Regions from separate parts of the Bradyrhizobium sp. UNPF46 genome, predicted to be linked through region 1. Evidence: predicted binding sites of a transcription regulator. Region 1 holds the regulator's gene; each other region holds the start of a gene.
What was found. The regulator PhoB, encoded in region 1, activates phosphate uptake and scavenging genes when phosphate is short. The targets are predictions, from matches to a motif close to TGTCATNNANCTGTCAT.
Positions count from the first base shown of each region.

Region 2: the regulator PhoB is predicted to act here: its motif matches at 1,856-1,872, upstream of UNPF46_RS22505 (UDP-2,3-diacylglucosamine diphosphatase).
Region 3: the regulator PhoB is predicted to act here: its motif matches at 1,488-1,504, upstream of UNPF46_RS01590 (LTA synthase family protein).
Region 4: the regulator PhoB is predicted to act here: its motif matches at 2,704-2,720, upstream of UNPF46_RS20235 (DUF47 domain-containing protein).

Region 1 covers NZ_LFJB01000079.1:3,414-7,583, forward strand. The annotation lists gene UNPF46_RS28365 (aspartate aminotransferase family protein) at 1-187, opposite strand, end outside; gene UNPF46_RS28370 (GcrA family cell cycle regulator) at 645-1,157, shown strand; gene phoB (phosphate regulon transcriptional regulator PhoB) at 1,402-2,109, opposite strand; gene phoU (phosphate signaling complex protein PhoU) at 2,133-2,849, opposite strand; gene pstB (phosphate ABC transporter ATP-binding protein PstB) at 2,861-3,682, opposite strand; gene pstA (phosphate ABC transporter permease PstA) at 3,679-4,170, opposite strand, start outside.
Region 2 covers NZ_LFJB01000056.1:64,732-68,901, forward strand. The annotation lists gene UNPF46_RS22500 (glycosyltransferase family 4 protein) at 1-1,004, opposite strand, end outside; gene UNPF46_RS22505 (UDP-2,3-diacylglucosamine diphosphatase) at 1,018-1,830, opposite strand; gene thiD (bifunctional hydroxymethylpyrimidine kinase/phosphomethylpyrimidine kinase) at 2,173-2,973, opposite strand; gene UNPF46_RS22515 (PAS domain S-box protein) at 3,323-4,170, shown strand, end outside.
Region 3 covers NZ_LFJB01000003.1:52,171-56,340, reverse strand. The annotation lists gene UNPF46_RS01600 (hypothetical protein) at 15-635, opposite strand; gene UNPF46_RS01595 (TetR/AcrR family transcriptional regulator) at 743-1,396, shown strand; gene UNPF46_RS01590 (LTA synthase family protein) at 1,614-3,326, shown strand; gene UNPF46_RS01585 (glycine betaine ABC transporter substrate-binding protein) at 3,517-4,170, opposite strand, start outside.
Region 4 covers NZ_LFJB01000048.1:26,318-30,487, forward strand. The annotation lists gene UNPF46_RS20220 (peptide chain release factor 3) at 1-519, opposite strand, end outside; gene sugE (quaternary ammonium compound efflux SMR transporter SugE) at 690-1,004, shown strand; gene UNPF46_RS20230 (inorganic phosphate transporter) at 997-2,004, opposite strand; gene UNPF46_RS20235 (DUF47 domain-containing protein) at 2,017-2,661, opposite strand; gene UNPF46_RS20240 (branched-chain amino acid ABC transporter permease) at 2,818-3,786, opposite strand; gene UNPF46_RS20245 (branched-chain amino acid ABC transporter permease) at 3,788-4,170, opposite strand, start outside.

The sequences.
Region 1 (4,170 bases):
CCTGCTCCTGCAACGCCTTGACCAGCGCGGGATGGGCGTGGCCGAGCGCATTTACCGCGACGCCGGAGGTGAAATCGAGATAGCGATCGCCGTTGGTCGCGATCAGCCAGCAGCCTTCGCCGCGCTCGAAACCGAGGTTGGCCCTGGCGAAAACAGGGAGCAAATGCGGGGCTGCGCTGTTGGTCATGACGGTCACTTGAATGTTGCGGACGGTGCGATGCGCGCATTGCGCAACGCACCAGACCGGCCCGGAAAACGAAACGTGCCGCCTTTTAAGGGCGGCACGTGACACCATCTTATGCCCCGTGAAACCGGTGTCAATGGCAGCCGGAAAGCCTCAGGAAACGCTGATTCCGTAGTCTTGCGGTGCCGATTTTGCGGGTTTTTCGCCACGGAACATGTGGACGCGACTCGGCAGACTCTTGCGCGCGAGTCACGGCATATTGTAGCGTTTGGACTGTCAGATACGACATCTCGTGCAGCGGTTCTGATCCCAAGAGTCCTCATGTACCGGCGTAAACGTTCGGGCGTCAGTTGAGCGCCCGGCGAGCCTTAAGGGATTCCGGCGGCACGGGTTTTTCGAAGCTTAGGCATTCGCCGCAAGGGCGCCAGGACGGCAGCCGCGCGGCGAGGGAAAGGGTGCAATGACGGTTTTGACCTGGTCCGATGATCGCGTCGAGCAGCTCAAGAAGCTCTGGGAGGCCGGATTATCGGCCAGCCAGATCGCAGCTGAACTCGGCAATGTGACCCGCAATGCCGTGATCGGCAAAGTGCACAGGCTCGGTCTGTCCGGCCGCGCCAAGAGCCCTTCGTCGGCAGCGCCGCGGCCGCGCAAGGCGCGTCCCGCGCAGCACATGATGCGGGTCACCCGCCCGATCGCACGCGGCAACACTGCGCTGGCGCAGGCCTTCGAGGTCGAGGTCGAGGCCGAGCCCGTCACCTACGACAACGTGGTGCCGATGAGCCAGCGGCTGTCGCTGCTCGAACTGAACGAGGCGACCTGCCACTGGCCGGTCGGCGATCCCTCGAGCCCGGATTTCTTCTTCTGCGGCGGCAAGGCGCTCTCCGGCCTTCCCTACTGCGCCCAGCATTCGCGCGTGGCGTATCAGCCGGCGGCGGATCGCCGGCGTGCGCCGGCCAAGCCGGGCCCGCGCTGAGTTTGCGGAATTAGCTGACTGCAAGGACGGCAGCCGTCGTGCGATGACGGCTCAACACATCCGATGTCGTCCCCGCGAACGCGGGGAGCCATAACCACAGGGCGCAATTGTTGCGCGAGATGGTCACTCCGGGTCTTCGCCAAACCCCACCCTGTGGTTATGGATCCCGGGCTCGCGCTACGCGCGCCCCGGGATGACAGCTGAGCATGTGGCTGCAGCTCGCCAGACCAACCGTTCGCAACCCTCAGGTCGTCTCCGCCTTCGCGAAGCGATCGTCGAGCGCGTAGCCGGCGCCGCGGACGGTTCGGATCGGGTCCTGCTCGCGGCCGAGATTGAGCAGCTTGCGCAGGCGGCCGATATGGACGTCGACGGTGCGCTCGTCGATGTAGATGTCGCGGCCCCAGACGCTGTCGAGCAGCTGCTCGCGCGAGAACACGCGGCCGGGATGCTCCAGGAAGAACTCCAGGAGGCGATATTCGGTCGGGCCGAGGTCGATCGGGCGGCCCGAGCGCGCCACGCGGCGCTTGTCGCGGTCGAGCTCGATGTCGCCATAGGCCAGCACGGTCGCGAGCCGCTCGGGACTGGCGCGCCGCAGCAGTCCCTTCACGCGCGCCAGGAGCTCCGGCACCGAGAACGGCTTGACGATGTAGTCGTCGGCGCCGGTGGCAAGACCCCGCACCCGCTCGCTCTCCTCGCCGCGCGCGGTGAGCATGATGATCGGCAGCTGCTTGGTCTCGGGCCGGGTGCGCAGCCGCCGGCACAGCTCGATGCCGGAGAGGCCCGGCAGCATCCAGTCGAGCACGATCAGGTCGGGAATGTGTTCCTTGAGGCGGGTGTCGGCGTCGTCGCCGCGCATCACCGTCTCGACGTCATAGCCGTCGCCTTCGAGGTTGTAGCGGAGAAGCTCGGTGAGAGCTTCCTCGTCCTCAACCACCATAATGCGTGCGCCCATGGTGTCGTCGCTCCTTAAAGTCTTCAGGTATTCGGGATCGTCGTGGCGAAGGTGGTCATGTCGCCCTTCGGCCGCTTGTCGGTGATCGCCTGGCCCTCGATCATGTAGAACACGGTCTCGGCGATGTTGGTGGCGTGGTCGCCGATCCGCTCGATGTTCTTGGCGCAGAACATCAGATGGATGCAGAACGAGATGTTGCGCGGATCCTCCATCATGTAGGTGAGGAGCTCGCGGAACAGCGAGGTGCAGATCGCATCGACCTCCTCGTCGCCCTTCCACACCGCCATCGCCGCCGGCAGATCGTGCGCGGCATAGGCGTCCAGCACGCTCTTGACCTGCTGCTGCACGAGGTCGGTCATGTGCTCGAGGCCGCGGAACAGTTTCAGCGGATGGAAGTCAGTCTCGAGCGCGGCAACGCGCTTGCCCATGTTCTTGGCGAGGTCGCCGATGCGCTCGAGATCGGTCGCAACGCGCATGGCGCCGACGATCTCGCGCAGATCGACCGCCATCGGCTGGCGTCGTGCGATGGTCAGCACGGCGCGCTCTTCAATCCTCTTCTGCAGCGCGTCGAGATCGGCGTCGATGGTCACGACGCGCTGACCGAGCGCGACGTCGCGGCGGATCAACGCGTCGACGGAATCGACGATCATGCGCTCGGCGATGCCGCCCATCTCGGCGACCAGGCGAGTGAGTTCCTGGAGGTCGGTGTCGAAGGCCTTTGCGGTATGTTCGGTACCCATATTGCGTCTCCTCAGCCGAACCGGCCGGTGATGTAGTCCTGCGTGCGCCGGTCGGTCGGCGACGTGAAGATCTTGCTGGTGTCGTCGAACTCGATCAGCTCGCCCAGATACATGAAGGCGGTCTTGTCGGAGACGCGCGCCGCCTGCTGCATGTTGTGGGTGACGATCGCGATCGTGTAGTTCTCGGACAGCTCCTGGATCAGCTCCTCGACCTTGGCGGTCGAGATCGGGTCGAGCGCCGAGCAGGGCTCGTCGAACAGGATCACCTCGGGCCGCACCGCGACGGTGCGGGCGATGCACAGGCGCTGCTGCTGGCCGCCGGAGAGCGACAGGCCGGAGGCGTTGAGCTTGTCCTTGACCTCGTTCCACAGCGCGCCGCCGCGCAGCGCCTTCTCGACGCGGTCGTCCATCTCGGACTTCGAGATCTTCTCGTAGAGGCGGATGCCGAAGGCGATGTTCTCGTAGATCGTCATCGGGAACGGCGTCGGCTTCTGGAACACCATGCCGACCCGGGCGCGCAGCAGATTGAGGTCGAGCTTGGGGTCGAGGATGTTGGTCTGATCGAGCATCAGCTGGCCGGTGGCGCGCTGGCCCGGATAGAGGTCGTACATCCGGTTGAAGATGCGCAGCAGGGTCGACTTGCCGCAGCCGGACGGGCCGATGAACGCCGTGACGCGGTTGGCGCCCAGCGTCAGGTTGATGTTCTTCAGCGCGTGGTGCTCGCCGTAATAGAAGTTGAGGTTGCGCACCGTCACCTTGGCGGGCGCCTCGGGCAGCACCGGCGCCTGCGGAAGGCCACCGGAGGCGCTCATCGATACGGAAAGTTCACTCATTTTGCGGTCCTCTCGGCGCCAAGGATGCGCGCGCCAATGTTCAGGGCAAGCACGGTCAGGGTGATGAGCAGTGCGCCGCTCCACGCCAGCTGCTTCCAGTAGGCGTAGGGGCTCTGCACGAAGTTGTTGATGGTGACGGGCAGGTTGGCCATCGTCTTGTTCAGGCCGAGGCTGAAGAACTGGTTCGACAGCGCGGTGAAGAGCAGCGGCGCGGTCTCGCCCGCGACGCGTGCGGTGGCGAGCAGCACGCCGGTGATGAGGCCCGACCGGGCCGCACGATAGGCGATGCGCTTGATCACCAGCGAGCGCGGCAGGCCCAGCGCCGAGGCCGCCTCACGCAGCGGATTCGGCACCAGCAGCAGCATGTCCTCGGTGGTGCGCAGCACGACCGGGATCACGATGACGGCGAGCGCGAGCGCGCCCGCGATCGCGGAGAAGCCACGCATCGGCACCACCACCGCGCCGTAGATGAACAGGCCGATGATGAT
Region 2 (4,170 bases), on a different contig from region 1:
GGCAGCACCGCGCCGACCGCCAAAATGCTGTCGATGAAGACCCGCGCCGAGGCCTCCCAAGTGTAGTTGGCGGCGAATTCGACGCAATCCTGCCGGGAGACGCCGAGCGCCGTGAAGCAGGCATTGCGCAGATCGTGATCGAGCGCGCCGACCGGGGCATCGCCGATCACGTCGCGCGGACCCTTCACCGGGAAGGCCGCCACCGGCAGGCCGCTGGCGAGTGCTTCCAATAGAACGAGGCCAAAAGTGTCGGTCTTGCTCGGGAAGACGAAGACGTCAGCGGCCGCGTAGATGTCCGCCAGTTCCTCACCGTGCTTTTCGCCCAGGAAGATCGCGTCGGGATAGGCCTCTTCCAGCGCGGCGCGTGCCGGGCCGTCGCCGACGATCACCTTGGTGCCGGGCAGGTCGAGGTCGAGGAAGGCCTCGAGGTTCTTCTCCACCGCGACGCGGCCGACCGACAGGAACACCGGTGCCGGCAGGCAGAGATCGACGGCGCGCGGATGGAACAGGCCGGTATCGACGCCACGGGGCCACAGCAGCACATTGTCAAAGCCGCGCTCGGTCAGCTCGCGCGCGAGCGCCTGCGTTGCCGCCATCACGGCACGGCTGGGCGCATGGAATCTGCGCAGCGCCCGCCAGATCAGCGAGCCCGGCACCGGCACGCGAGCGCGGACATATTCCGGGAAGCGGGTGTGGAAGCTGGTCGTGAACGGCAGCTTGCGCTGGCGGCAATAGCGGCGGACCATCAGGCCGATCGGCCCTTCGGTCGCGATGTGGATACTGTCGGGCCGCGCCTCCTCGATCAGCTTCGCGATCCGGGCCGGGCGGGGCATCGCCAGGCGCACGTCGCGATAGCTCGGCATTGCGAAGGTGCGGAACGATTGCGGCGTGAGGAACGTGAACACAACGCCGAGCCCTTCGGCAGCCTCTGCAAGCTTGGTCAGCGTCCGAACCACACCGTTGACTTGCGGGTGCCAGGCGTCGGTCGCGACCAGGATGCGCATCAGGCGGCCTCTGTTATGCAGCTCTGGCTGCAACCTGCGGGACGGCTGCCGGCTTCTGCAGATGATCCGCCCAGGTGATGATCTCGAAATGACCGTCGTCGTGCTCGACGAGCGCCGTGCAGCTCTCGACCCAGTCGCCGCAATTCATGTAGCGGATGCCGCCCTCGTCGCGGATCACGGCGTAGTGGATGTGGCCGCAGATCACGCCGTCGGCGTCGTGACGGCGCGCCTCGGCGGCCAGCGCCTGCTCGAACGCGCCGATATAGTTGACGGCGTTCTTGACCTTCTGCTTGGCCCATTGCGACAGCGACCAATAGGGCACCTTGAACATACGTCGGAAGAAGTTGACGAAGCGGTTCATCTGGATCGCGAAGTCGTAGGCCTTGTCGCCGAGATGGGCGAGCCAGCGCGCGTTCTGCACCACGAGATCGAAGATGTCGCCGTGGATGACGAGATAGCGCTTGCCGTCCGCGCCGGTGTGGACGGTGTTTTCGACGACGTCGATGCCGCCGAAATGCGTGCCGTAATAGTTGCGCAGGAACTCGTCGTGATTGCCGGGGATGTAGATGACCTTGGCGCCCTTGCGCGCCTTGCGCAAGAGCTTCTGCACGAGGTCGTTGTGGGATTGCGGCCAGTGCCAGCTCGATTTCAGGGCCCAGCCATCGACGATGTCGCCGACCAGATAGATCGTGTCGGCGTCGTGGTAGCGCAGGAAGTCGAGCAGAAGATCGGCTTGAGAACCGCGGGCTCCGAGATGAACGTCGGAGATGAACAACGTGCGAAAGCGCCGTTCCGGGCTCTCGTCACTCACATCGTAACTTCCCATGCGCGCCAGCCTGTAACAATGTCCCGTGACAGGGGGATGACCGATTGAACTTTTGAGGCACCTTCAGATACGAATCAAACTTCGCCTCGCCCTCCCCGCGAATATCAGCCGCATGCGACAATCAGGCGACATGGTGCCGCGGGAGCGCCGGGCCCCTGTTCGTTTCCGAGGCAATCTGCCCGCGGCACATCCTTCGAGACGCCCGCCGTTGGCGGGCCCTCAGGATGAGGCCGAGTGTGCGGCCCTAGTTTCAACGGGCACAGTGCTGCTTAGCCTCATCCTGAGGAGACCGCGTAGCGGTCGTCTCGAAGGACGAGGCGCGCGTTCAGGGGCAAGCCCGCGTCAGTAGAATTTGTGGAAATGGTGGATCGGCCCGTGGCCGTGACCGACGCTGAAGCGGTCGGCGGCGCCGATCGCCGCGCTGATCCAGGCCTTGGCCTTGCGCACGGCGGTTTCGAGATCCTCGCCCTTGGCGAGGCCCGCGGCCACCGCCGAGGAGAGCGAGCAGCCGGTGCCATGGGTGTTGCGCGTGGCGACGCGAGGCGCGGTGAGCGCGAGCGTGCTGTCGGCATCGACGAGATAGTCGGTGCTCTCGGCGCCCTCGCCGTGCCCGCCCTTGATCAGGACCGCCCGGCAGCCCAGCGCCAGCAGGCGCCGTCCCCGGCTCTCGATCTCCGCCTCGCTTGCCGCGACGTTCTCGTCGAGCAGCGCCGCGGCCTCCGGCAAGTTCGGTGTGATCACCGAGGCCAGCGGCATCAACCTGGTGCGCAGGGCGTCGACGGCCTCGGATGCCAGCAGGCGGTCGCCGGAGGTTGCGACCATGACGGGGTCGAGCACGATGTGCCGCGGGTTCCAGCGCGTCAGCGCCGCCGCAATCGCATCGATGCTGGCGACCTGGGCCACCATGCCGATCTTCACGGCCCCGACGTCGAGATCGGAGAACACCGCATCGATCTGCGCGGTGACGAAATCCGCCGGCACGGCGTGGATGCCGGTGACGCCACGCGTGTTCTGCGCGGTCAAGGCCGTGATGGCGGACGCGCCATAGACGCCGAGCGCGGCAAAGGTCTTCAGGTCGGCCTGGATGCCGGCGCCGCCGCTCGAGTCGGAACCGGCGATGGTGAGTGCGACCGGGGTCGTCATCGACGGGCACATTTGCTGGATTGGGACGCCATGGCCCGTCCTAGCGCGACCGTGAAACTCCAGCAAGCGCTGCCGAGCCGCGACGGGCCGTGATTCGCGACACCCGCGTGTTCCCGCGGGTCGGGCGGGCAGAGCACGGCCTCCGTACCCCAAGGGTGCGGGCATGAAAATGCAACCACGCCGAACCCTTGGTATAATCGCGAACCTGCTTCGCCGATGCGCGAGACGTCAGTGGTGGAACTGTCCGGCGACACCGACGTCGCGGGCCGCCCCGGCCCGCAAGCTGCCTGACATGGAATCCTGGGGTGGAATGATGTGGGCCTTCTTTGAACGTCTCCTCGACTCGTCCATGCTCTCTCCGCACGGCATCTGCCTGTTGTGGGAGCCCGAACTGATCTGGCTTCACGTCGTATCCGACGCCTGCATCGCCGCCGCCTATTTCTCGATCCCGTTTGCGCTCGCGATCCTCGTCACCAAGCGGCGCGATCTCAAATTCGGCTGGGTCTATTGGGCCTTCGCGATCTTCATCATGGCGTGCGGCCTCACCCATGTGCTGTCCATCTACACGCTCTGGGTGCCGGTCTACGGCATCGAGGGCATCGTCAAGGCGGCGACCGCGGTGGCGTCCGTAATGACGGCGGGCGCGCTCTGGCCGCTGTTGCCGAAGATCCTGACGATCCCCTCGCCGTTCGAGCTGCGGCAGGTCCAGGCCGCGCTCGAGGAAGAGGAGATCAAGAGCCGGGACGCCACGCTGCTGCTCCAGCAGGTCAGCGACGCGCAGCGTGCGATGCGCGACAGCATGGCGCGCCTCACGGCCATCGTCGAGACCGCGGTCGACGGCGTCATCCTGTTCGACGCGCAGGACCGCATCCTGCTGTTCAATCCGGCCTGCGCGCGCCTGTTCGGCTACTCGGCCGACGAGGTGATGGGCCGGAACGTCCGGATGCTGATGCCCGAGGCGAGCGCCGCGCCAGACGGTCAGGGGAGGCAATTCGCGACCGCCGGCGAGGCCACCGGCCTGCGCAAGGACGGATCGACCTTTCCGATGGAGCTGTCGGTCGGCCAGGCGCGGCAGGACGGCGAATTGATCTTCGTCGGCATCGTCCACGACCTGACCGCGCGCAAGCTGACCGAGCAGCAGCTTCAGCAGGCGCAGAAGATGGAGACGGTCGGCCAGCTCTCCGGCGGCATCGCTCA
Region 3 (4,170 bases), on a different contig from region 1:
TTTAGGCGCGCGCTTCAGCCCGCCGCAACAGTCTGGCCGCGCGGATGGCGGGCCATCGCGATCATGCGCAGCGCCATCACGATCAGCAGCGGAATGAGGAACGCCGCGTAGAGCGGCATCGCCGGCACGCGCTTGCCGAACGAGACCATGAACTGGAGCCAGAGATAATAGCCGCCGGCGAGATGCAGCGTCCGCCAGGCGCGCGGCCCGATCAGCGCGACGGTGCGGTCGAACGAGGTCGCGCTCATGGCGATGATGAATGCATAGCCGATGCCGCCGAAGATGTAGGAGGCGGGCGAGGTGGCCTCCGCGAAGCCGGCCGGATCCATCTGGGCGAAGGCGATGATCGCGACGGCATGGATGGCGTGGGAGGCGGCGAAGCTCAAGCCGAGATAGCGACGGTTGCGGCGCTGCCAGCGCGTCCAGGCGTTTGGCCAGAGGCGCGCGAGTGCCGCGGCGCTGAAGGCGAGGCAGTACAGTGTGAGCGAGCTGCGTGCCGTGAAGCGGATCACCATCCGTACACCCTCGACCTCGAACTGGCGCATCGAGGCTATCCACAGGCTGAGGACGACCAGGCTCAGGGTGAGGGCGGCCAGCAGCCGCCAGCCTTCGAGCCAGCCTTGACGTTGCGACATGATGATCTCCCTTCGTTATGTAATCATCGATTACATTTCGACGCGCGCGGGCGGTCAATGGTGTAATCGCTGCTTACATTCACGTTCGGGTGATGCTAGGAAGCATCATGCCTGCCCGTCAGCCCTCCAAGCCGCGCGTTCGCCGCCCCGGAGCCGAACCCCGGCCGTATCACCACGGCGACCTTCGCCGCGTCCTGATCGATGCTGCGTTGCAACTCGCGGCGGAGGGAGCGGAGGTCTCGGTCCGCGAGGCCGCGCGCCGGGCCGCGGTGTCGCCGGGGGCGCCTTTCCGGCACTTTCCGAACCGCGATGCCCTGATGGCCGCAGTGGCCGAGGAAGCGCAGCGGCGTTTTCGTATCGAGATCGAGGTGGCGCTGGGCAAGGCCCCCGCCGCCGGCCCGCTCGCCCGCTTCCGCGCCTTTGGCCTTGCCTACCTGCGCTGGGCGATGCGCAATCCCGCCCACTTCGAAATCATCTCCACCGGGCGCTATTTCGCCCATGGCAGCTCCGCCGAGCTGACCCGCGACAACGCCGAGCTGATCGCCCTGACCGAGGGAATCCTCACTGAAGCGGCGGAGCAGGGCCTGCTGCGCCCGGGCGATCTCAAGCAAGTCCAGATCGCCGGCCGCGCGCTGGTCTACGGCTTCGCCCGGATGAATCTCGACGGCCACTTTCCCCGCTGGGGCGTCGCAGAGGACGAGATCGAGCGGATGGCGGAAGCGGTGATCGATCTGTTCATCGCAGGGATCGCGAAGGCCTGATCTTGCAGGCGGCTCCGTGCGGCGCTTCGCCGCCTCGTAACAATAAGCGAACGTCGCATCACGGCATGCGTTGCCTGTCCTTGACCGTTCCGTTACAGTTTTATGACACGGTGCAGGCTTCCGGCTGCGCCGGATGCCTAGCCGCCCTCTTTCCACCCTTGGGCCGGCCAGACGGCTAGGCAATACATTGCGCCGGACCAGCTGTTGCGTGTCGTCGATGGCGTCCGCGCCTAATCCAGGTCCTTCTGCCACGACTGCCGTGCTGGCGAGCGTCGCCGCGCTCGGCATCTGGCGGCTGCTTGCCGTTGCTGCGCCGCACCTCGCCGCCCTCGCATTGATGTACCAGACCGAGACCGATTTCGGCTCGCGGCTCTCCTTTGCGCTCGCCTGGGGCATTCTCAACTTCTTCTGGATCACGCTGCTGCGGCGGCCGGCGCTGTCGGGCGCGCTGTCGCTGACCATGGTCGTGGTGCTGGTGCTGCTGTCGCGGCTCAAGCACGACGTCGTCCAGATGACGGTCAACTTCATCGACCTGATGATGATCGACCGCGATACCGTGGCGTTCCTGTTCACGATCTTCCCGAATTTGCGCTGGTCGGTGATCCTGGCCGGCCTCGTCACGCTGCCGCTGATGTATGCGCTGTGGTGGCTCGATCCGTTCCGCATCCGCCGCCTGCCGGCGCTCGCCTGCAAGCTCGCCTGTCTCGCCGCGCTGGTCGGCTATTCGCTCTATCATCCGGACGAAGCCTGGCGCGGCTATTACGACGACGGCTATCTGTCGAAATTCTTCCGCTCCGGCGTCAGCTCGGTGTCGGACTTCGTGCAATACGGCTTGATGGAATCGGCCGCCGCGAGCAACGAGCGGCTCAACCTGCCGCTGGTCGATTCCTGCCACCCTGCCGGGCGCCGGCCGAACATCATCATGATCCATGATGAATCGAGCTTCGACATCCGCGCCGCGCAAGGGATCAAGGTGCCGCAAGGCTATGGCAGCCACTTCAAGTCCTGGGACGGCAAGCAGCGTACGTTCCTGGCCGAGAGCAATGGCGGGCCGAGCTGGTTCACCGAATACAACGTGCTGGCGGGGCTTTCCTCGCGCTCGTTCGGCCGCTTCGCCTATTTCGTGACACGCATCGCCTCAAATCGCGTCGAGCGCGGGCTGCCGCTGGCGCTGCGCCGCTGCGGCTACGACACGATGTCGCTCTATCCCGCCTATGGCGGCTTCATGGGCGCCCGCAGCTTTCAGATGACGACCGGTATCGAGCGCTTCCTCGACTCGAAGGATCTCGGCGCCAAGGACGTCGAGCCCGACAGCTTCTTCTACGACAAGGCGCTTCAGCTGATGGGCCAGCAGCCGCCCAACAAGCCGCTGTTCACCTTCATCTATCTCGGTGCCAATCACTTCCCCTGGGAGACGCGTTTCCGTCCCGAGCTGCTGCCGAACTGGCGCGCGCCGGGCAATGTGGCATCCATCGACGAATATCTGCGCCGGCAGGCGATGAGCGCCGAGCAGTACAGGGCGTTCATCGCTGGCCTCAAGAAGACCTTTCCCGGCGAGCCCTTCCTGATCGTGCGCTATGGCGATCATCAGCCGGAATTCGCGCCTGCCATCCTCGAGCCCGGGCTCGACGAAGGTGCCATCGGCAAGAAGCTCGACGCCTACGATCCGCGCCTCTATGCGACCTATTACGCGATCGATGCCGTCAATTTCGAACCGGTGAAGAGCGACGCCGTGATGGACACGATCGACGGTCCCTATCTGCCGCTGGTGATCCAGGAAGCCGCCGGCATCCCGCTCGACCCGTCCTTCGCCGAGCAGAAGGAGATCATGCTCCGCTGCAAGGGGATGTTCTATGCTTGCAAGGACGGCGCCGAAGCGCGGCGGCTGAACCGCCTGCTGATCGAGGCCGGGATGATCCGGGGGCTGTAACGCGATCGCTTGGATCTCGGACACAACTCCTCGACCGTCACCCTGAGGCGCTCATCAAGCGGCAAGCCGCTTGGTGAGCCTCGAAGGGCGACAGCCCGGATGCATCGCGGCCGCTCATCCTTCGAGGCTCGCCGCACGGTGCTATGCACCGCGCAGCTCGCGCCTCAGGATGACGGATCCTGCAGCTGACCTACTGCTTGATCTTCCCCCACAACCACTTCGCCACCGCCTCCGGCGAGGAGTTCGCGTCATTGCCGCTGGCGCGCAAATTCGCCTCGCGCATGGTGGCGATGTCGATCTTGCCGAGCAGCGGTTGCAGCGCCGTCTTGAGCCGCTCGTCCCCGGCGCGCTTCGGCGCCAGCAGCAGGATCGCGTCGTAGGGCGGGATCGCGTGCCTGGGATCGTCGAGCGCGACCAGGTCGTATTTCGCGATCAGGCCGTCGCTGGTGTAGCCGGCGATGACGTCGACCTCGCCGCCGGCGACCGCCGCATACATGAAGTCCGGCTGCATCTGGCGCTGGGCGCGGAACTGGAGCCCATAGGCCTTTTGCAGCGCTGCCCATTCGGGGCGCGAGAAGAATTCGTAATCGCCGGCAATCGACAGCGTCGAGGCATGTGCGGCGAGATCGGCGATGGTGCGGATGCCGAGCGCCTCGGCCTTCTTCCTCGGCATCACCAGCGCGTAGGCGTTCTCGAAGCCGAGCTCACCGAGCAGCGTGATGTTCTCCTTTGCCAGCGCAGTCTTCAGCTCTGCGACCAGCTCGGCGCGCGGCTTGATCTCGGTCCGATGCAGCTGGTTGGCCCAGAGCGTGCCGGAATAATCGACATAGAGATCGATGTCGCC
Region 4 (4,170 bases), on a different contig from region 1:
CAGCGTCTTCTCGATCTCGTCGAGCAGCTCGAACACGTCGCGGCTCTCGCGGTCCATCTTGTTGATGAACGTGATGATCGGGATGTCGCGCAGGCGGCAAACCTCGAACAGCTTTCGGGTGCGCGCCTCGATGCCCTTGGCGGCGTCGATCACCATGACCGCGGAGTCCACCGCCGTCAGGGTGCGATAGGTGTCTTCCGAAAAGTCCTCGTGGCCCGGCGTGTCCAGCAGGTTGAACACGAGGCCTTCGAACTCGAAGGTCATCACCGAGGTCACGACCGAGATGCCGCGCTCGCGTTCGATCTTCATCCAGTCCGAGCGCGTGTTTCGCCGCTCGCCCTTGGCCTTGACCTGGCCGGCGAGATTGATGGCGCCGCCGAACAGCAGCAGCTTCTCGGTCAGGGTGGTCTTGCCGGCGTCAGGATGCGAGATGATCGCAAAAGTCCGCCGCCGCGCCACTTCAGCGGCAAGCGGGGAACGGGCCGGCGATTCGGCGGTGGTGGCGGCGATGTCGGACATGGCGGGAGCGTTTGGCAGGGAAACTGGGCCTGATCAAGCCTCATTTGGTGATTGCGGAGCCTTCCGGCCAGCCCCATATCGGATCTGATAAAATAGTCTTGGGAGGGACGGCCCTCCTGCTCATCAGCATCTGCCTGCGGGGACGGCCCTGCCGTGAATGGAGGGTCGTCATGGCCTGGAGCATCCTGTTCGTCGCCGGCCTTCTCGAAATCACCTGGGCGATCGGCCTGAAATATACCGAGGGATTTACCAAGCTCGTTCCCTCCGTCGTCACGCTCGCGGCCATGGCCGGCAGCGTCATCCTGCTCGGCCTCGCCCTCAAAACGCTGCCCGTCGGAACCGCCTATGCGGTCTGGACCGGCATCGGCGCGGTCGGTACCGCGACGCTGGGCATCATCCTGTTCGGGGAGCCGGCCACGGCGCTCCGCCTCGCCAGCATCGGGCTGATCGTGGCCGGGATCGTCGGGCTGAAGCTCGTTACCTGACGAAGAGCTGGACCGCCCACCAGGTCAGCGCCGCGACGATGGCCGAGGCCGGGATCGTGATCACCCAGGCATAGACGATCGAGCTTGCCACGTTCCAGCGCACGGCCGAGACGCGCCGCGCCGCGCCGACGCCGACGATGGCGCCGGTGATGGTGTGGGTGGTCGAGACGGGAACCCCGAGATAGGTCGCCATGAACAGGGTCGCGGCGCCCCCCGTCTCGGCGCAAAAGCCCTGCATCGGCGTCAATTTCGTGATGCGCAGTCCCATGGTGCGGACGATGCGCCAGCCTCCCATCAGCGTGCCCAGCGCCATCGCCGCCTGGCAGGACAGCACCACCCAGAAAGGCACCGAAAAGTCGCTGCCGAGATGGCCCTGCGAATACAGCAGCACCGCGATGATGCCCATGGTCTTTTGCGCGTCATTGCCGCCATGGCCGAGCGAATAAAGCGAGGCGGAGGCAAATTGCAGGATGCGGAAGGCGCGGTCGACCGCAAACGGCGTCGAGCGCACCGAGGCCCAGGACACGATCGCAACCAGCATCATCGCGAGCAGGAAGCCGACCAGCGGCGACAGCACGATCGCCAGCACCGTCTTGGTCAAGCCGCTCCACACCGCCGCGGAGATGCCGGCCTTGGCCATGCCGCCGCCGACGAGCCCGCCGATCAGCGCATGCGAGGACGAGGACGGGATGCCCAGCGCCCAGGTCACGAGGTTCCAGACGATGGCGCCGACCAGCGCCGCGAAGATCACCTGGGCATCGACGATCGCGGGATCGATGATGCCGGTGCCGATGGTCTGGGCGACGTGCAGCCCGAACACCATGAAGGCGACGAAATTGAAGAACGCAGCCCAGAACACCGCGAATTGGGGCCGCAGCACGCGGGTCGAGACGATGGTCGCGATCGAATTGGCCGCGTCGTGCAGGCCGTTCAGGAAATCGAACAGCAGCGCGACGGCGATCAAGCCGACCAGGACGGGAAGACCCAACGCGGCATCCACGGCAACCCCGCCCTAAACTTGTTCGATGACGATGCTGTTGATCTCGTTCGCGACGTCGTCGAAGCGATCGGCCACCTTCTCGAGGTGGTCGTAGATCTCGACGCCGACGATGAAATCCATCGCATTGCCTTCGCGATGCTTGAGGAACAGTTCCTTCAGCCCGATGTCATGGAGATCGTCGACGCGGCCCTCCAGCTTGCCGAGCTCTTCCGTGATGGCGGTCAGCATGGCCACGTTCGGGCCGATCGACTGCATCAGCGGCAGCGCACGGCCGACCAGATTGGCGCATTCGATCAGAAGTCCGCCGATCTCGCGCATCGGCGGCTCGAAGCTGCGGACCTCGAACAGCATCACGGCCTTGGCCGTCTGCTGCATCTGGTCGATGGCGTCGTCCATCGACGTGATGAGGTTCTTGATATCGCCACGGTCGAACGGGGTGATGAAGGTGCGGCGCACCGCCGTCAGCACCTCACGGGTGATGTTGTCGGCATCGTTCTCGAACTGGTTGACGCGCTGGCAATAGACCGGCGTCTCCTCGCCTCCGTTGAGCATGCCCTGCAGCGCGATCGACCCCTGGATCACCGTCTGGATATGCCGATCGAACAGGTCGAAGAACCGTTCTTCCTTGGGCAGGAACGCGCGAAACCATCGCATCATGGGGATAGGCTACCGGTTGGAAATGGCCCGGCCCGTCAGGGCCGTCATGAAACTGTCATAGACCATTTTCGATCCGCGTGCGTGTCATCTCACGCCCGCGGAGCCGGATCATCCACCGGATTATCGTGCCAGTAAAACTGGCGAGATATCAATGATTTAGAGTGATCGTCGGAAGTAATGCGCGATTTCGCCGATGACGCCGCGGCGGAAGGTGAGCACGCAGATCACGAAGATCGAGCCCTGGATCACCGTCACCCACTGGCCGAAGCCGGCGAGGTATTGCTGCATGGCGATGATCACGAAGGCGCCGACCACGGGACCGAAAATGGTGCCGAGGCCGCCGACCAGCGTCATCAGCACGACCTCGCCCGACATCGACCAATGCACGTCGGTGAGCGAGGCGTTCTGCGCCACGAACACTTTCAGGGCGCCGGCGAAGCCGGCCAGCGTCCCGGACAGCACGAAGGCCAGGAACTTGTACTGGTCGGTCCGGTAGCCGAGCGAAATCGCGCGCGGCTCGTTCTCGCGGATCGCCTTCAGGACTTCGCCGAACGGCGAGTTGATGATGCGGAAGATCAAGAGGAAGCCGGCGAGGAACCCGACCAGCACGACGTAATAGAGCACCGTCGGTTTGGAGAGATCGAACACGCCGAACATGTGTCCCTGCGGGATGCCCTGGATGCCGTCCTCACCGTGGGTGAACGGGGCCTGGAGGTAGATGAAGTACAGGAGCTGTGACAGAGCCAGCGTGATCATCGAGAAATAGATGCCCTGGCGGCGGATCGAGATATAGCCGGTGATGATCGAGAGCACGAAAGCACCGGCGATGCCGACGAGGATGCCGAGCTCCGGCGGCAACGCCCACACCTTCAGCGCATGCGCGCTGCAATAGCCGGCCGTCCCTAAGAACATCGCGTGGCCGAACGACAGCAGGCCGCCATAGCCGATCAGCAGATTGAAGGCGCAGGCGAGCAGCGCGAAACACAGCGCCTGCATCACGAAGAACGGGTAGACTCCCGTGAATGGCACCGAGGCCAGCAGCAGCGCCATCACCACGAATACGATCATCTCGTCGCGCATTGCACGCGGGGTCACCGGCAGCGCGTCGTCCGTCAAGGCTGTCATATCAGGCCGCCCTTCCCGTCAATCCCGTTGGCTTCACCAAGAGCACCAGCACCATCAGCACGAACACGACGGTGTTGGAGGCCTCGGGGTAGAAATATTTGGTCAGACCCTCGATCACGCCGAGCGCGAAGCCGGTGATGATCGAGCCCATGATCGATCCCATGCCGCCGATCACGACCACCGCGAACACCACGATGATGAGGTCGGCGCCCATCAGCGGCCGCACCTGGTTGATCGGCGCCGAGAGCACGCCGGCGAGCGCGGCAAGTCCGACGCCGAGACCGTAAGTGAGCGTGATCATGCGCGGCACGTTGACACCGAAGGCCCGCACCAGCGTCGGGTTTTCGGTGGCGGCGCGCAGGTAGGCGCCGAGCCGGGTCTTCT